Caldimonas brevitalea: one gene and its partner. The protein of the gene in region 1 interacts with the protein of each later gene in a pairwise test. Links are inferred from orthologs where the notes say so. Each region holds a gene or a part of one and is shown in the gene's direction. Other genes may lie near its edges. The genes, in order: rlmN and ftsZ.

Region 1 (9,554 bases):
AAGCCGACCCGGGTGCTCTCGCACCCGACGCAACCCAGCCCGAGGGCGACACCGCCTCCGAGGACAACCCCGCTTCCAGCGCTATCCCCCCCACTCGCCATGAACTCTGAATCGCAAGATCTGCCGCCCTCGATGCCCGAGGCCGAAGCGCCCGCCGCCCCCGCGGTGCAAGGCGAGGCGGCGGCGGCGCCGGCCGACAAGCCCAAGCGCCGCAGTCCGCGCAAGCCGAAAGCGGCGGAGGCCGCCTCTGAAACGTCGGCTGCAGCCGACGTGACGGGCGCGACCGGCGAGGCGCCGGAGACGGCAGCGCCGGTGCTCGGGATCGACCCGGCCGAAGCGACCCCGGTGCCAGCCAAGAAGGCGCCGCGTCGACGCAAACCGGCGGCTGCTACCGAAGCATCCACCGAGGCCGCCGCCGTGGCCGCACCGGCCGAGGCGGGGGCTGTACGGCAGGAGCCGCCGGCCGCCCCGCCGGTTCAGGCCGAACTCCCGCTGGAGCGGCACGCCGCCGCTGCCGAGGACGCGGGCGAGCCGCGCCATACGCCGGCGAAGGGTGACACGCAGACGGCGGTGGCTGAGGCCGGGGAGGGCGGTGCGCCGGCTGCAGGCGCCGAAGGCTCTGCGCCGACGGAAGATCAGGGCGAGGGCTCGGGGCGGCGCCGGCGCGACCGACGCGGCCGGCGGGGTGAGCGCGGGGAGCGGACGGCAGCCGCACCGGCGAACGAAGCCGGCGCAGGTGACATCGTCGGGGATCAAGCACGTGCGGGGGACGCGCCTGGCGAAGGCCGTGCAGAACGGCGCGGCGAGGGTCGCCCCGAAGGCGGCCGCGGCGGTGAGCGGCGCAACGGCGAGCCCCGCAACGGCGAAGCCCGGGGCGGTGGTCGCGGCGAGCAGCAGGGCAAGCGGGGCCAGGGGCGTGGGCCTGCCGGCCCCGGCCAGGCCGACGCGCGCCAGCGTTTTGCCGAGGTGCTGTCGGGCCAGTTCGACGTCGAGGACGAAGCGGCGCAAGAGGCCGCCAGCAAGCGCGTGCTGCAGCCCGACGCCGATGCGCCGAAGCTGCACAAGGTGCTGGCCCAGGCCGGCATCGGCTCGCGGCGCGACATGGAGCAACTGATCCTCGAAGGCCGCATCTCGGTGAACGGCGAGCCGGCGCACATCGGTCAGCGCATTTCCTTCGGCGATCAGGTGCGCGTCAACGGCAAGCCGATCAAATTCCGCATCGCCCCGCCGCCGCCCCGCGTGCTGGCCTATCACAAGCCGGTGGGCGAGGTGGTGAGCCACGACGACCCGCAGAACCGGCCCACGGTGTTCCGCCGCCTGCCCAAGCTGCCGCAAGGCAAATGGCAGTCGGTCGGGCGACTCGACCTCAACACCGAGGGTCTGTTGCTGTTCACCAGCTCGGGCGAGCTGGCCAACCAGCTGATGCATCCGCGCTTCGGCGTCGAGCGCGAGTACGCGGTGCGCGTGCTCGGCACGTTGAACGAAGAGCAGCGCGCCAAGCTGCTCGAGGGCGTAAAGATCGATGGCCAGCCGGCCAGCTTCAAGTCGATCGAAGACGGCGGCGGCGAGGGTGCCAACCACTGGTACCGTGTTGTCATCACCGAAGGTCGCAACCGCGAGGTGCGCAAGCTGTTCGACGCCGTCGGTCTGACGGTGAGCCGGCTGATTCGCATCCGCTACGGCACGGTCGTGCTGCCGCGTGGGCTCAAGCGTGGCGTCTGGGTCGAGCTCGACGAAACCGACGTGCGCTCGATGAAGCGCCTGGCGGGCGGCGAGACCGTGCGCCCACAGGAGGGCGGTCCGCGCGAGGGGCGCGGCGGCAAGCCCGGTGCCGGCGGCGGCAACAACAAGCAGCGCCAGGAGCGCGGTGGCCGCCCCGGTGGCAAAGACCGGCCGGCCGCCACGCCGCGCATCACCGGTCCCGATCCGCTGGAGCAGACCTACGACAAGCGCTTCGCCCAGTCGACCAAGGCGAAGCAGGGGCAGCCGCGTCAGCCTGACCCGATGCAGACGACCGTGGGCTATATCGGCGCCGACGCCTTCTACCGCAAGACCCATGGCAACAAGGGCGGCGGCCGTGGGGGCGGTGGCGGTGCCAACCGGGGTTTCGGCGGTGGCGGCGGCGGACCTAAGCGAGGTGGTGGCGGCGGCGGCGGCGGTGGCGGTGGCCGCGGCGGCCGCGGTCGCTGAAGCAGGGCGCGTGCAGCCGCTGCAAGCCGGCCGTACCGACGCCGCGACACAGCGCGCTCGAAGGCCTTGCCCCTGGGCGGAAAAAGCGCACGGGCAGGGGAAAACCCAGGGTTCGAGCGCTACAATTCAAAGCTTTGCCAAGTACTTGATTCAGGAGAATTTTCATGGCGGTCGAACGCACTCTGTCGATCATCAAACCCGACGCTGTGGCCAAGAATGTGATTGGCCAGATCTATGCGCGCTTCGAAGGCGCGGGTCTGAAGATCGTCGCGGCCAAGATGGCGCATCTGTCCCGCGGTGAGGCCGAGCAGTTCTATGCCGTCCACAAGGCCCGGCCCTTCTTCAAGGACCTGGTCGACTTCATGGTGTCGGGCCCGGTCATGATCCAGGTGCTCGAAGGTGAAGGCGCCATCGCCAAGAACCGCGAGCTGATGGGCGCCACCGATCCGAAGAAGGCCGACAAAGGCACCATCCGCGCCGATTTCGCCGACAGCATCGACGCCAATGCCGTGCACGGCTCCGACGCTCCCGAAACCGCCGCGGCCGAAGTGGCCTTCTTCTTCCCCGGCATGAACGTCTACAGCCGCTGAAGCAGGCTGTGGCGGCGCCGTCCCGCCTGCCTTGCAACGGGCGGGCGGCGCATGCGACGAAGGAGTGATGAACATGGCGGCCAACCTGCTGGATCACGATCTCGACGGACTGGCCGCATTTTGCGAACAGCTGGGTGAGAAGCGCTTTCGCGCGACCCAGTTGTTCCGGTGGATCCACCAGAAGGGCGCGTCGGACTTCTCCCAGATGTCCGACCTGGCCAAGTCCTTGCGCGAGAAACTCGCCGGCAAGGCCGAGATCCGCCCGCTGCCCATCCTGACCGAGCAGGCCTCGAACGACGGCACCATCAAGTGGCTGTTCGACGTCGGCGCCGGCGATGCGGTCGAGGCGGTTTTCATTCCGGAAGACGACCGGGGCACGCTGTGCGTATCGTCGCAGGCGGGCTGCGCGGTCGGCTGCCGTTTCTGTTCCACCGGCCACCAGGGCTTCAGCCGCAATCTCACCACCGGCGAGATCCTGGCCCAGCTCTGGTATGCCGAACACCACCTGCGCCAGCGCCTGAAGCTGGCGCCGGGCGAACGCGCCATCACCAACGTCGTGATGATGGGCATGGGCGAGCCGCTGCAAAACTACTCGGCGCTGGTGCCCGCACTGCGCGTGATGCTCGACGACCACGGCTATGGCCTGTCGCGGCGACGGGTGACGGTGTCGACCTCTGGCGTGGTGCCGATGATGGACCGCTTGATGGCGGACTGTCCGGTGGCGCTGGCCGTGTCGCTGCACGCGCCCAACGACGTCCTGCGCGATGAACTGGTGCCGTTGAACCGCAAGTACCCGATCGCCGAACTGCTCGACGCCTGCCGGCGCTATTTGACCGCGGCGCCGCGCGATTTCATCACCTTCGAGTACTGCATGCTCGACGGTGTCAACGACAGCGAGGCCCAGGCCCGCGAGCTGGTGGCGTTGCTGCGCGCCAAGGTGTCGTGCAAGCTGAATTTGATCCCGTTCAACCCCTTCCCGGCGTCCGGGCTCAAGTGTTCGCCGCGCGCGCAGGTGCAGGCGTTCGCCAAGGTGCTGCAGGACGCTGGTATCGTCACGACGGTCCGCAAGACGCGCGGCGATGACATCGACGCCGCCTGCGGGCAATTGGCCGGCGAGGTGCAGGATCGCACCAACGTGCAGCAGCGCCTCACCCGGCAACCCATCCGCATCCACAAGCCCGGCACCAGCCGGCAGGAGACAAGATGACCATGTTGGGGCGATGCGCATGGCCTTGGGCATCGGCGCTGGGCGTGCTGCTCGGCATCGGGCTGGTGGCCGGTTGCGCCAACCAGCCGCTTCCGGGCGGCTCGCGCGATATCGTGACCGCCTCTGACGAGACCGACGCGCAGAAGCGGGCGCGCATCCGCCTCGAGCTGGCGTCGGCCTATTACGCCCAAGGGCAGGCGACCACCGCGCTCGACGAGCTGAAGCAGGCCCTGCAGGCCGACCCCAACATGCCGCAGGCGTACAACCTGCGCGGCCTCGTCTACGCCAGCATGAACGAAGACCAGTTGGCCGAGGAAAGCTTCAGGCGCGCCTTGCAACTGAACCCTCGCGACAGCGACGTGATGCACAACTACGGCTGGTTCTTGTGCCAGCGCGGGCGCGCCCGTGATGCCGATGCGCAGTTCGACGCGGCGGTGGCGCAGCCGCAATACCGCGAGGCGACCAAAAGCCTGTTGGCCAAAGGCGTGTGCCAGGCCCGCGCGGGGGACCTGGCGGGCGCAGAGCAGACGTTGACACGCTCTTACGAACGCGACCCTGGCAACCCGGCGACGTCCGTCAACCTCGCCAACGTGTTGTTCCAGCGGCGCGAATACGAGCGCGCTCGCTTCTATATTCGACGGGTCAACAACGTGCCGCAACTCGCCAATTCCGAAACGCTTTGGCTGGCGGCTCGCATCGAACACAAGCTCGGCAATACGACGGGAGCAATGGAATACGGCAACCAATTGAAGCAGCGTTACCCCCAGTCGCGCGAGGCGGCGGCGTTTGAACGGAGGCGCTTCGATGACTGAGCCTGATCGGACCTCCGCCACCGGCGGGCAGAGCGCCGGCGAGATGCTGAAGGCGGCTCGCCTGGCCAATGGCATCCACATCGCAGCCCTCGCGGCCTCGATCAAGGTGTCGGTGCAAAAGCTCGAAGCGCTCGAGGCGGACCGCCACGAGGAATTGCCCGACCCCACCTTCGCACGCGCGCTGGCCCAGGCCGTCTGCCGCTTCTTGAAGGTGGATCCGGTGCCGGTGCTGGCCAAGTTGCCGACACCGGGCACGCCGTCCCGGCTGGAACATGTGGCGATGGGCCTGAACCAGCCCTTCCGCGATGGCGACTCGCGCCGTCGCGAGGGTTTCAAGCCCGCGGCCTTGCTGCGCCCGGCGTTCTTGCTGCCCCTCTTGCTGGTGGTGGCGGCGATCGTGCTGTGGCTGCTGCCGCAGGGCCTGCTGCGGCTGCCCGGCGTCGACACGACCACCGCCGACACGACGGCCGGGGTCGATGGCGCGTCGACCCCCGGCACCACGACGGTGACGGTGCCCGTCATGCCGCCCGGCGAAGGTGCGGCCTCCGAGACGGTTCATTCCGCCCCGCTGGTGGTCGACCCCGGTGCTTCGGCCCCGGCGTCGGCGCCCGATCCGGGTGTGCCCTTGGTCTCGGCATCGCAGGCGCTGGTGAACGTGCCGTCTACCGCACCGGTGGTGGTCAACGTCACGTCCGACAGCTGGGTCGATGCGCGCGACGCAGCCGGCAAGGTGCTGGTGTCGCGCCTGGCGCGCAAGGGCGAGATCCTGACGCTGGACGGAACCTTCCCGATGCGTGTGCGACTCGGCAATGCACGCGGCGTTGAGCTGACGGTGCGGGGTGCGCCTTTCGACATCGGCCCCCATGCGCGAGACAACGTCGCCACCCTTCAGATCAAGTAGGCACCGCCACAGGTGTTGACCATGCAAGACGCCCTTTCCGACGCCCCTGACTGTTTCACCGTGGCTGCGGCGCCTGCAGCGCGCCGTTCGCGGCAGTGCCGCGTCGCGTGGGGCGACCATGTCGTGACGGTGGGCGGTGACGCGCCGGTGCGGGTGCAGTCGATGACGAACACCGACACGGCCGACGCGATCGAGACGGCCATCCAGGTCAAGGAGCTGGCGCTGGCGGGCTCGGAGATGGTGCGCATCACCGTCAACACGCCGGAGGCAGCGCAGGCGGTGCCGGCGATCCGCGAGCAGCTCGACCGCATGGGCATCATGGTGCCGCTGATCGGCGACTTCCATTACAACGGCCACAAGCTGCTGACCGAGCACCCGGCCTGCGCCGAGGCCTTGTCGAAATACCGCATCAACCCGGGCAACGTCGGCAAGGGTGACAAGCGCGACAAGCAGTTCGCGCAGATGGTCGAGGCGGCGGCCCGCTACGGCAAGGCGGTGCGCATCGGCGTCAACTGGGGCAGCCTCGACCAGGAACTGCTGGCGGCGCTGATGGACGAGAACGCCCGCCGTGCCCGCCCCTGGGACGCCAAACAAGTGATGTACCAGGCCCTGGTGACGTCGGCGATCGAGTCGGCCCGGCGCGCCGAGGCGCTCGGCCTGCACGGCGACCAGATCACGCTGTCGTGCAAGGTCAGCGGTGTGCAGGACCTGATCTCGGTCTACCGCGCACTCGCGGCACGCTGCGACTACTCGCTGCACCTGGGCCTGACCGAAGCCGGCATGGGCACCAAAGGTACGGTGGCCTCGGCCGCGGCGCTGTCGGTGCTGCTGCAAGAGGGCATCGGCGACACCATCCGCGTCTCGCTCACGCCCCAGCCGGGCGAGGCCCGCACCCAGGAAGTGGTGGTGGCGATGGAGATCCTGCAGGCCCTGGGGCTGCGCGCCTTCGTCCCGAGCGTGACCGCCTGCCCCGGCTGCGGGCGCACCACCAGCACCGTGTTCCAGGAACTGGCCAAGCAGATCGACGACTACCTGCGGGCGCAGATGCCGGTCTGGAAGGCGCGCTTCCCGGGCGTCGAGACGATGAAAGTCGCCGTGATGGGCTGCATCGTCAACGGTCCTGGCGAGAGCAAGCATGCCGATATCGGCATCAGCCTGCCGGGCACCGGCGAAGCCCCGGCGGCGCCGGTCTTCATCGACGGCGAAAAGGCGCTCACGCTGCGCGGCGACACCATCGCGCAAGAATTCCAGAAGATCGTCGAGGACTACATCGAACGCCGTTACGGCGTCGGTGCCGAGACGGCAGCCTGAGCGCCGCGCGCGCTCGCCTTGCGTGGCGGCACCGGGTGCCGCACGGCAAGGGCCAAAAACCTCATGAAAACGACATGGCAGAACAACTCAAGGCCGAGCTGAAGGCCGTCAAGGGCATGAACGACATCCTGCCGCCGGATTCGGCGCGGTGGGAGTGGTTCGAGGACAAGGTGCGCGCGCTGATGGCCCGCTACGGCTACCTCAACCTGCGCACGCCCATTGTCGAGCCGACGACCTTGTTCGTGCGCGGCCTCGGCGAGGTGACCGACATCGTCGAGAAAGAGATGTACTCCTTCGAGGACGCGATGAACGGCGACAAGCTGACGCTGCGCCCCGAGAACACCGCGGGTGTGGTGCGCGCCGTGGCCGAACACTCCTTGCTGTACGACGGCGGCAAGCGCATCTACTACATGGGCCCCATGTTCCGGCACGAAAAGCCGCAACGCGGGCGCTACCGCCAGTTCCACCAAGTCGGCGCCGAGGCCCTCGGGTTCGCCGGCCCCGATGTCGACGCTGAACTGATCCTGATGTGCCGCGCACTGTGGCAAGACCTCGGCTTGACCGACGTGCGCCTGGAGCTCAACAGCCTGGGCCAGCCGGACGAGCGCCGCGCGCACCGGGACGCCCTGATCGCCTACTTCGAGCAGCACCGCGACCAGCTCGACGCCGACGCGCAGCGTCGCTTGCACAGCAACCCGCTGCGCATCCTCGACACCAAGAATCCGGCAATGCAAGCGCTGGTCGAGGCGGCGCCGCGGCTGATGGACTTTCTTGGCGAGGCGTCGCTGGCGCACTTCGACGCGGTGCGTGCGGTGCTCGATGCCAACGGGCTCGCCTACCGTATCAACCCGCGCCTGGTGCGCGGCATGGACTATTACAACCTGACGGTGTTCGAGTGGGTCACCGACCGGCTCGGTTCGCAAGGCACCGTCTGTGGCGGCGGCCGCTACGACTACCTGATCGAGCAGGTGGGTGGCAAGGCCGCGCCGGCGGTGGGCTGGGCGCTGGGCGTCGAGCGGGTGCTCGAACTGCTCAAGGAACTGGGCGCCGCGCCGGCGGCGCCGGTGCCCGACGCCTATGCCGTGGTGCCCGACCGGGAGTCGCTCGGCGTCGTGATGCGCACGCTCGAAGCCTTGCGCGCCGCCGGTGTTTCGGTGCTGATGCACGGCGGCGGCAAGGACGGGCAGGGCAGCATGAAGAGCCAGTTCAAGCGCGCCGACGCGAGCGGTGCCCGCTACGCGCTGGTGTTCGGCACTGACGAGCTGGCGCAAGGCATGGTGGCAGTCAAGCCCTTGCGCGACGCCACGGCAACGCAGACGTTGCGCCCCCTTGCGGACGTCTCGGCGTGGGCCGCACAGTTGCTCGACGCATAATCGCGCTTTTGGCCGCGCTGCGGCCGAAGCACTTCCATCTGCACCTGGATCGCCCGCATGGCCACCCATCTCGACTTCGAAGAACAAGAACAGCTTGAACAGTTCAAGCACTTCTGGAAGCAGTACGGCAACCTGATCACCTGGGTCTTGATCCTGGTGCTCGGTGGCTTCGCGGCCTGGAACGGCTGGAACTACTGGCAGCGCGACCAGGCCATCAAGGCCTCGGCGCTGTTCGACCAGCTCGACCAGGCGGCCCAGGCCGGCGACGCCGACAAGGTCCAGCGCGCCTTCGACGACATCAAGGAGCGTCACCCGCGCACCGTCTATGCCCAGCAGTCCGGGCTGCTGGCCGCGAAGACGCTACAGGAGAAGGGCAAGACCGACGCCGCGAAGGCAGCGCTGACCTGGGTCGCCGACAACGCCGGTGAAGACGAATACCGCGCCATCGCCCGGCTGCGCCTGGCCGCGCTGCTGATCGACCAGAAGGCCTACGACGACGCGCTCAAGCTCGTGAACAGCTCGATGCCCGAAGAGTTCGCGGCGCTGGCGGCCGACCGCCGCGGTGACGTGTTGCTCGCGCAGGGCAAGAAGGCCGAAGCCCAGGCCGAATACGAAAAAGCCTACAAGACGATGCCCGAGTCGCTCGACTACCGCCGGCTCGTCGAGGCCAAGCTGACGTCGCTCGGCGCTGCGCCCGCCCCGGACGCTGCGGCCTCCGCCGCACCTTGAGGACCGCATCGATGCGTTTGCGCTTCGAGATGATGAAACGCCTGGGGGCCGCCACGCTGCTGGCGGCCTTGCTGTCCGCCTGTTCGAGCGGCCCCGACAAACCCAAGCCGACGCCGCTGGAGATGCCGGCGCCGGCCGTGGTGCGCCTTCAGCCCCTATGGAACCAGCGCATCGGCGACGTCCGGATGCCGCTGCGCCCGGCGGTCAGCGCAGAGGTGGTGACGCTGGCTTCGAGCGACGGCACGGTGGTGGCCATGCAACTCGAGTCGGGCCGCGAGCTGTGGCGTGCGCAGCTGTCGACCCCGCTGAGTGTGGGGGTCGGCAGCGATGGGCGCTTTGCCGCTGTCGTCACGCGCGGCAATGAACTGGTCGTTCTCGAGGCCGGCAAGGTGCTCTGGCGCCAGCCCTTGAAGACGCGTGTCTACACGGCGCCCCTGGTGG
Region 2 (9,411 bases), 1.2 Mb from region 1 along the record:
CGAGATCCAGCGCCTGGTGGTGCAGGCCTTCCGCACGCTCGGCTGCCGCGGCTGGGCACGCGCCGACGTGATGATCCGTGCCGCCGACCGCAAGCCCTTCCTGCTCGAGATCAACACCTCGCCCGGCATGACCGGACATTCGCTGGTGCCGATGTCGGCCCGGGCCGCGGGCATCAGCTATGAGCAGCTGTGCCTGTGGCTGGTGACGCAGGCCTCGCTGAACCTCTGAGGCGAGGGCCCGCCACGACCGAGACCATGCAATCCACGACACCTCTGGACATCCGACTGATGAACGCGACCGCCGCCCTGCTCTACACGCTGGCGGCGCTCGGCTTCGTCTGGATGACCGTGTCGTGGGCCGCGCGTTGGCCGTTGTTTTCGATCCGCGCCATCCGCATCGAGGGCGACGTGACACGCAGCAGCGAAACGACCATCCGCGCCAATGCGACGCCCAAGCTGAGCGGCAATTTTTTCAGCATCGACCTGGAACGTACACGCCAGGCCTTCCAGTCGGTGCCCTGGGTGCGACGCGCCACGGTGATGCGGGTCTGGCCCAACCGGTTGCTGGTGCGGCTGGAAGAACACCGCGCCGCCGCCTACTGGGGCGAGAACCGGTTGGTCAACACCTACGGCGAGGTGTTCGAGGCCAACCTCGGCGATGTCGAAGACGACCGCCTGCCGACCTTGTCCGGGCCCGATGGCAGCTCCCGTCAGGTGCTTGAGATGGTGGCACCGGTGCAAACGGCCGTGCGGCGCATGGGCGCCGGCATCGAACGCCTGACGCTGTCGGACCGCGGCTCGTGGAAGGTGGCACTGGACAACGGCGCCGAACTCGAACTCGGCCGCGGCGAGGCCGGCGAGGTGCTGGCACGGCTGGACCGTTTCGTGACCTCGTGGCCCCAAGTGACCGAGCGCTACCCCGGGCCGCTCGAATACGCCGACCTGCGCCACCACAACGGCTATGCGGTGCGCATCGAGGGCATCACGACCGGTATCCCCGGCGGCGCGAAACCCGGCGCAAGACCCGGCTCCCCAGCCGGTGCGAATAGAAACTGAGAGCAAGATGGCCAAGGAATACAAAGATCTCGTTGTCGGCCTCGACATCGGCACGGCCAAGGTGATGGCGGTGGTGGCCGAGGTGTTGCCGAGCGGCGAGCTGCGCGTGGCCGGGCTGGGCGTGGCGCCGTCGCACGGGCTCAAGCGCGGCGTGGTGGTCAACATCGATGCGACGGTGCAGTCGATCCAGCAGGCGCTGAAAGAGGCCGAGATGATGGCCGACTGCAAGATCACGCGGGTCTACACCGGCATCACCGGCAGCCACATCCGCGGGCAGAACTCGACCGGCATGGTGATCGTGCGCGACAAGGAGGTCACGCCGATCGACGTCGCGCGGGTGGTCGAGACCGCCAAGGCCATCAACATCCCCAACGACCAGAAGCTGCTGCTGGTGGAGCCGCAGGAGTTCGTGATCGACGGCCACGAGGTCAAGGAGCCGATCGGCATGAGCGGTGGCCGCCTCGAGGTGAAGGTGCACATCGTCACCGGCGCACAGAGTGCGGCCGAGAACATCGTCAAGTGCGTGCGACGCTGCGGGCTCGAGGTCGAGCAGCTGGTGTTGAACCCCTCTGCGTCCAGCCTGTCGGTGTTGACCGAAGACGAGAAAGACCTGGGCGTGGCGCTGGTCGACATCGGCGCCGGCACCACTGACGTGGCGATCTTTACCGACGGCGCGATCCGCCACACCGCCGTGATTCCGATCGCGGGCGACCTGATCACGAGCGACATCGCGATGGCCTTGCGCACGCCGACCAAGGACGCCGAGGAGATCAAGGTCGATTTCGGCGTCGCCAAACAGCTGCTGGCCGACCCCGACGAACAGGTCGAAGTGCCTGGCCTCGGGGACCGGGCACCCCGCATGCTCTCGCGACAAGCATTGGCCGGCGTGATCGAGCCTCGCGTGGAAGAAATCTTTTCACTTGTGCATCAAGTCATCCGTGAGAGCGGCTACGAAGAGCTGCTGTCGTCCGGCATCGTGCTCGCCGGCGGATCGGCGGTGATGCCGGGGATGGTCGAGCTGGGCGAGGACATTTTTCTAAAACCGGTGCGCAAGGGGATCCCGACTTACTCGGGCGCACTGCACGACATGGTGGCCAACCCGCGCTCGGCCACGGTGATGGGACTCTTGGAGGAGGCGCGCCTTGCGCGTGTGCGCGGTCATCGGGCGGCTCAACAGGCCGGTTCGGTGAAGACGCTCTTTGGCCGGGTCAAGGACTGGTTTATCGGGAACTTCTGAGCGGCCGACCGCCGAGCGACGGGCCATGTACCCGCCGCCCAGGTCGATCCCGTTCATGTTTGATTGATGTGTGTGTAGGCAACTGCTAGTGACGAAGGAGGTCCAAATGCCTATTGAGATGATCGAAGAGTTCAATCTGGGTACCCAGATCAAGGTGATCGGTGTGGGCGGTGGCGGTGGCAACGCCGTGGACCACATGATTGCGCAGGGCGTGCAAGGTGTGGAATTCGTTGTGGCGAATACCGACGCTCAAGCCCTCAACCGTTCGACCGCCCACAAGCTGATCCAGCTGGGCACCACGGGCCTCGGCGCCGGCGCCAAACCCGAAGCCGGCAAGGCTGCGGCGGAAGAAGCCGTGGACCGCATCCGCGACTGCATCTCCGGCGCCAACATGCTGTTCATCACGGCCGGCATGGGCGGCGGCACCGGCACTGGTGCGGCACCGGTGATCGCGCGTGTCGCGAAGGAAATGGGCATCCTGACCGTCGGCGTGGTGACCAAGCCGTTCGAGTTCGAGGGCGGCCGCCGCATGAAGCAGGCCGACACCGGCCTGAACGAGCTGGAAGCGAATGTCGATTCGCTGATCGTGGTGCTCAACGAGAAGCTGCTCGAAGTGCTGGGCGATGATGTCACCCAGGACCAGGCGTTCGCACAGGCCAACGACGTGCTGAAGAACGCCGTGGGCGGCATCAGCGACATCATCCACATCCCCGGCCTCGTCAACGTCGACTTCGAAGACGTCAAGACGGTGATGAGCGAGCCGGGCAAGGCGATGATGGGCACCGCCATCGCGCAAGGCCCGGACCGCGCCCACAAGGCCGCCGAGGCCGCCGTGGCCTGCCCGCTGCTGGAAGGCATCGACCTGTCGGGCGCGCGCGGCGTGCTGGTGCTGATCGCGGCAGCGCGCGGCACCTTCAAGCTGAGCGAAAGCCGCAACGCGATGAACACCATCCGCCGTTATGCCGCCGACGATGCACATGTGATCTACGGCACGGCGTACGACGACAGCCTGGGCGACGCGCTGCGCGTCACGGTGATCGCGACCGGCTTGTCGGCCAACTCGCGCCGTCAGCAGGCCCCGATCAGCGTGGTGCACTCGCAGCCGGCGCTGCGCACCGGCACCGACAACATTCCGGTGTTGAACAGTGCGGTGCATGCCGAGCGGCAGGGCAGCCACCACTCGGGGCATGACTACAGCAGCCTGAACACCCCCAGCGTGTGGCGTTCGGGGCGCACGCAGGCGGCGGCCAAGGTGGATGCGCTGGCGAGCAACGGGATGGACGAAATCGAAATCCCCGCCTTCCTCCGCAAACAAGCCGATTGAGCGGAGTGCTCGGCTGCTGCGCGGGGCGATCTGCGGGCTGTGGTCCTCGCCGTACGGGAGTACGGCTGCGGTCCTCGCCCGCACCTCGCCCCGCTCGCGACGCCGATCACCCCGCTCAATCTCGCTGTCGCGGCCACTTCGTACGGTTTTGCCGGCTGCCCTGCCGGGTAATCGCTGCGATCAAAAGCTTCGACTGCGGGGAAAGTGCTGATTGCCTAAAATGCGGACATGCTTCAACAACGCACTCTCAAATCGCTGACGCGCGCCGTCGGCGTCGGGTTGCACAGTGGCCAGCGTGTGGAACTCACGCTCCGGCCGGCGGCGCCTGACACCGGCATCGTGTTTCGGCGGGTCGATCTGCCGGTGCCTGTCGAGATTCCGGTCTCGGCGGCGGCCGTGAGCGACACCCGGCTCGCGTCGACGCTGTCGGCCGGGGGTGACCCCGGGGCGCCGAAAGTGCACACGGTGGAGCATCTGATGTCTGCCTGCGCAGGCATGGGACTCGACAATCTGTATGTCGACATCACCGCCGAGGAAGTCCCGATCCTGGACGGCTCTGCAGCCTCCTTCGTCTACCTATTGCAGAGCGCCGGGATCGAGCTTCAGAAGGTGCCCAAGCGTTTTTTGCGCATCAAGAAGCCGGTCGAAGTGCGTGAAGGGACGGGCCCGACCCTCAAGTGGGCCCGCCTCGATCCCTTCCACGGCTACAAGCTTTCGTTCGAGATCGATTTTGATCACCCGGCGGTCGACCAGACCGGGCAGCGGGTGGTGTTCGATTTCTCTTCCGGGCGCTATACCCGCGACATCGCACGCGCCCGCACCTTCGGTTTCACCAAAGACGTCGAGATGATGCGCTCGCGCGGCCTCGGGCTGGGCGGCAGCATGGACAACGCGATCGTGGTCGACGACTACCGCGTGCTGAACAGCGACGGTTTGCGCTACGACGACGAGTTCGTCAAGCACAAAATCCTCGACGCGATCGGCGACCTTTACGTGGTCGGCAAACCTCTGCTGGCCGCTTACAGCGCCTACAAGTCGGGCCATGCGCTGAACAACAAGCTGCTGCGCGCGGTGCTGGCCGACGCCAGCGCCTACGAGATCGTCAGCTTCGACGACGAGGCCAAGGCGCCCTCAGGCTTCGCGCAACTCGCGCCGGTCTGGTAGGGCGATAGCGGAGCCTGACATGTTCGCGTTGATCCGCGTGCTGATCGGGCTGCTGCTGATGGGCTCGGTGGTGTGCTTCGGCCTGTACCTGATCACGCGCCAGGCGCGTTACTTCCGCATCGGGCTGGCCATCGTCAAGTGGACGGTGATCGCCGGGCTGGTGTTTTTCGGCGTGTTGATCTTCGAGCACTTCGTGCTGGACAGCTGAGCCTGAGCCGCGGCCGTCCGACCGCCTCGGTCACACGCCGGTGTGGAGGGCAGCGAAGGTCGCGGAAGTTGCGTGGGTGCCGGCCGCCCAGCAGCGACTGGGGCGCTTCGGCTACCGACGGATTCATGACGTCTTGCGAGCCGACTATGATGGTATGCATTGCGCCCTATCAGCAGGCAGCCACATGGGACTCCCCATCTCGACTATGACCCTGGCCGACTTCCTGGCCTGGGAAAGCCAGCAGGACACCCGGCACGAGTTCTTCCGCGGTGAGGTGTTCGCGATGACCGGCGGCTCAGCTCGGCACAACCGCGTGATCCTCAACCTGGCTGCGCACCTCGGCTCGCATCTGGACGGCACACCCTGCCAGGTCTTCGCGGAGTCGATGAAGGTGCAGCTCGCCGACGAGGCCGTCCTGTATCCCGACGTCATGGTGACCTGCGGTAAGGCCCAGGCCGGCGACGAGCAGACCATCACAGACCCCAAGCTCATCATCGAAGTGCTGTCGCCCTCGACAAAGGGCTACGACAAGCGCAACAAGTTCATTCTCTACCGCAGCCTGCCCACGCTGCGCGAGTACGCGCTGATCGACCCGGCTTCACGCGAGGTCGAGGTGTTCACCCTGACGGCAGACGGCTGGCTGCTGTCGGATCAGTCGCGGGCCGCGGACCTGGCCCTTGCCAGCATCGACTGCCGGATGCCGATGGAAGCCGTCTTCAAAGGTGTGGAAGTTGCGCCGTCGGAAGGGAAGGGCGCGGTGGCGTGACCGGTGCAGGAGGACGTTGTCACCTCCGCGTCAACGCAACTGCCGGCCTCTGCGGGCCGACCAACGGTGTCGCTCCCGCTGATCGGGCGGCCTTCGGCATTCGTTACGGAATCAGGTTCCGCAGAAGGTCTGATAGCAAGCGGTCACGTCAGACGGCGCCGGTTCTGCATAAGGCGTGTTTTCCGGCGTTTCCTCATAAGGCCGTCGCAGTGCGGCCAGCAGCTGCTGGAACGGCCCCAGGTCGTCGTCGTGGGTGGCTGCCGCGAGCGCTTCCTCGACACGGTGGTTGCGGGGGATCACCCAAGGGTTGACCCGGCGCATCCGAGCGGCCCGCCCCGTGCCGTCAGGCGCGGCAGCATCCTCGCTCGCACAGCGCTCGCGCCAACGGCCCAGCCAGGGTTCGAGCGCTTGCGGCGCCTGGAACAGCCCGCGCAGCGCCGCTTCGTCTCCCTCGGCGGCATCGGCCAGCCGCCGCCAACCCAGCGTGAAGTCAACGGCCTGCGCGTGCAGCAGCGCCAGCCAGTCCTCGGCCAGCGCGGTGTCGGCAGGGTCGTCGTCGGCTGTCGCGCGCTGCAGACCGAGCTTGGCGCGCTGGCCGGCGAGCAGTGCGCGTGCGTACCAGTCCGGGAAGGCGTCGATCACCTCGGTGGCCTGGCCGAGGGCCTTCTCGATGCCTGCCTCGGTCATGTCCTCGGCAATCAACGGCAGCAGGGCCTCGCCGAGCCGGGCCAGGTTCCAGCGGGCGATCAGCGGCTGGTTGCCGTAGGCGTAGCGGCCGCCGTGGTCGATCGAACTGAACACCGCCTGCGGGTCGTAGGCCTCGATGAAGGCGCAGGGTCCGTAGTCGATGGTCTCGCCGGAGATCGTCATGTTGTCGGTGTTCATCACGCCGTGGATGAAGCCGATGTTCATCCATTGCGCCACCAGCGCCGCCTGCCGCTCGGCCACCCGGCGCAGCAGTGCGACGTAACGATCGGGTGTGCCCACCAGGTCCGGATCGTGGCGTGCGATGGTGTAGTCCGCCAACTGACGCAGCCGCTCGAGGTCATCGCGCGCCGCGAAGAACTCGAAGGTGCCGACGCGCAAGTGGCTGGCGGCGACGCGGGTGAGCACGGCGCCGGGGAGCGGCAACTCGCGCTCGACGGTCTCGCCAGTCGCTGCGACGGCCAGTGCCCGCGTGGTCGGGATGCCGAGCGCGTGCATCGCCTCGCCGATCAGCACTTCACGCAGCATCGGCCCGACTGCCGCCTTGCCGTCACCGCCGCGCGAGAACGGGGTCCGCCCCGAGCCTTTGAGCGCGATGTCGCGGCGCTGGCCGCGCCGGTCGATCACCTCGCCCAGCAACAGGGCCCGACCGTCGCCCAATTGCGGCGAAAACCCGCCGAACTGGTGGCCGGCATAGGCCTGGGCCAGCGGGTCGGCTCCCTCGGGCACCGTGTTGCCGGCGAAAACGCCGGCGCCTTGCGGGCCGTCGAGCGCGGCGCAGTCGAGCTTCAGTTCCTGGGCGAGTTCACGGTTGAAAAAGAGCAGCCGCGGCGACGCGACGGTGGCCGGCTGGCAGCGGACGTAAAAGCCCGGCAGGTCACGGGCATAGGTGTTGTCGAAGGGAAAGGCGGGGGGTGCGGACATGGGGCGGCAGGCGGAGAAAACCACAGTGTGACCGCTGGCATGTCGGGCTGTCCGGGCCAGCCTGAACCTCGGGGAAGTCGGTGGGGGTTTGATCCGTCCCGGCTGCAGGATCGGGCGCGGGGGGGCGGTGACGGCATCACGAAAAAGGCCCGCGGATGCGGGCCTCTGCTTCTGGCGCACGGTGGCAGGCCACGCGCCCGCCTTCGCGCTCAGCCGCCGATGTTGATCGGGGCGGCGCTGCGCTGGGTGCGCAGGAAGCTGACCGTGTCCTGCTTCACGTCCTGACGGCTGCGGGCCAGCGCACCGCCGGTCTGCGGGGGCAGCACGGTGGTTTCGCCGCTGAACACGGCCAGTTGTTCACCTTCGGCGCGGGCCTGGGCCAGTTCGGCCTTCACTTCGGCACGGGTCTTCACCGACGCGGACTGGCGGGTCCAGGTCTGGTCATCGTCGTTCGCTTCGCCGGCAAAGGCGCCTGCGGCGGCAAAAGCGGTCATCACGGCAACGATCACGGTCTTCTTGGCATTCATGTTCAGCTCCATTTACAGCTTGAGTTGGTCCGGGTCGGCGGGATCGGCCCCCGGCCCCTCGGTGAGTCGCAACCGTTGTTCGTTTGTGCTCATCGATGGGATGAACTTTAGAAGTGAACGACTCCGGGAAAAACCAGGCGCGCCGCAAGGAAGCGTTCTCGAAATCGCAACAACGGGCTTGCCGGCACCCGTTGAGTGGGTACTGCCAGCTGTGAAGCGCCCGGCGTCGGCGCTCGGAGTTTTGGGCGGTCCAACCCTATGCGTTCAGCGGCCAGGAGCGGGATCGGTCCTCTCACCCCACCACCTTTGAACTCATTCGCGGTCCGCCTCCCTCAGCCATGCCAATAGCTGCGCATCCACAATCTCGTAGTGGCCCCGCGCCGGGTTCGCAATGACATCGGCGGGCAGGGACGTCAGTGCATGCCGGATGCCGCCAGCGGTGACCGGCGCTCCGAGTTCACGCGCCACACGGTCCATGGTTGCCTTGCTGGCAACCTGGCATGGGCCCTCGGCCAGGAGCGTGAGCACCGTGCGCTGCAGCGGCGTGAAGCGCAGGAAGCGTTCGCGCACGGCTTCGGTTGGATAGCGGGTCTGGAGGAAGACCTGTACGCTGCCCACCACGTCGCGCACTTCGTTGATGGCGAGGAAGGACAAATAGGCAATGAAGTCGGCCGGGCGGTGTTCCATGGCCTGGAACGCGGTGTACAACGTGTCGATCTCGATCGGCTGGCGTCGTTGCTTGTTGAATGCCGCGGCTTTGGCTTCGACGAAGTCCCTGCCCAGCCGCTGAAAGTCCTCGTGGTCAGCCAGCCCGAAGCTGGCACGATGGCGGTCCCCAAACAGCCGCAGCAGGCCTTCGCGGGACGACCCCGTGATCAGCAGCAGCAACTGCCCCTGGAAGGTGTTGAACAGTGCGCGGATCGCCTTCATGGTTCGCTCGCCTTCCTGCTGACGAACCAGTTCCTGGGCCTCGTCGAGCATCAGCAGCAGCTGCACGCCTGGCCTCAACCGATTGAGGGTGGAGAAGGCATTCTGAAGCTGCACGCCGGGATCTGCGCTGACCGGGTCGCTTGGCGCCGGCTCAAGGTCGATCCCGAAGCCAGCCGCCTTGGCCGCTTTGACACGCCGCTTGGACAGTCCCATCCTGGCCTCGTGCACCAACTGGGCGAGACGCGCGTTCAGCAACTCGAGCGCGTTCGAGGACGCCATGAAGTCGACGTACAAGGCGGCAATCCCCTCGCGCTCGGCAAGGGCCGCCAGGTCGTGTTGCAGCAGCGTGGTCTTCCCGACCTGGCGCGGGCCAAACACTGACAGCGCGCGGTTGGGGGAGGTCAGGAGGCGGTCCAGGTAGTGTCGGGCGAGGCCTGGGCGTGGGTAGATGGAGAAGGCGCCGTTCATGGTAGAGAATTATAGCTGAATTCTAAAATTAAAGTGAGCTGCTATAATCAACTCGTATCGATGATGCCGCGCTTGATCCTCACCCGGAAATGGGCATAGGCC

What was found.
Region 2: the proteins of rlmN (region 1) and ftsZ interact in binary tests that used the Escherichia coli proteins (3 or more experiments, as listed by UniProt). The link is inferred for Caldimonas brevitalea from one-to-one orthologs.

Annotation. Positions count from the first base shown.
Region 1 is NZ_CP011371.1:2,568,997-2,578,550, forward strand. Bases 1,954-4,920 are described here. They hold rlmN (dual-specificity RNA methyltransferase RlmN), read left to right. Parts: upstream 1,954-2,853; coding sequence 2,854-3,987; downstream 3,988-4,920. Other genes in these bases: AAW51_RS11410 (pseudouridine synthase), read left to right, coding at 1,954-2,190; ndk (nucleoside-diphosphate kinase), read left to right, coding at 2,355-2,780; pilW (type IV pilus biogenesis/stability protein PilW), read left to right, coding at 3,984-4,799; AAW51_RS11430 (helix-turn-helix domain-containing protein), read left to right, coding at 4,792-4,920. In the rest of the region: SMC-Scp complex subunit ScpB, read left to right, coding at 1-110; more of AAW51_RS11410, read left to right, coding at 100-1,953; more of AAW51_RS11430, read left to right, coding at 4,921-5,700; ispG (flavodoxin-dependent (E)-4-hydroxy-3-methylbut-2-enyl-diphosphate synthase), read left to right, coding at 5,722-7,011; hisS (histidine--tRNA ligase), read left to right, coding at 7,086-8,384; AAW51_RS11445 (YfgM family protein), read left to right, coding at 8,442-9,113; outer membrane protein assembly factor BamB, read left to right, coding at 9,125-9,554.
Region 2 is NZ_CP011371.1:1,333,994-1,343,404, forward strand. What follows is about bases 1,685-4,508. They hold ftsZ (cell division protein FtsZ), read left to right. Parts: upstream 1,685-2,399; coding sequence 2,400-3,617; downstream 3,618-4,508. Other genes in these bases: ftsA (cell division protein FtsA), read left to right, coding at 1,685-2,293; lpxC (UDP-3-O-acyl-N-acetylglucosamine deacetylase), read left to right, coding at 3,846-4,508. Also shown: AAW51_RS05890 (D-alanine--D-alanine ligase), read left to right, coding at 1-229; AAW51_RS05895 (cell division protein FtsQ/DivIB), read left to right, coding at 256-1,056; more of ftsA, read left to right, coding at 1,064-1,684; more of lpxC, read left to right, coding at 4,509-4,781; AAW51_RS05915 (hypothetical protein), read left to right, coding at 4,801-4,989; AAW51_RS05920 (Uma2 family endonuclease), read left to right, coding at 5,174-5,755; AAW51_RS05925 (protein adenylyltransferase SelO), read right to left, coding at 5,867-7,384; AAW51_RS05930 (DUF4148 domain-containing protein), read right to left, coding at 7,594-7,911; AAW51_RS05935 (AAA family ATPase), read right to left, coding at 8,224-9,309. UniProt on the Escherichia coli protein: Essential cell division protein that forms a contractile ring structure (Z ring) at the future cell division site. The regulation of the ring assembly controls the timing and the location of cell division.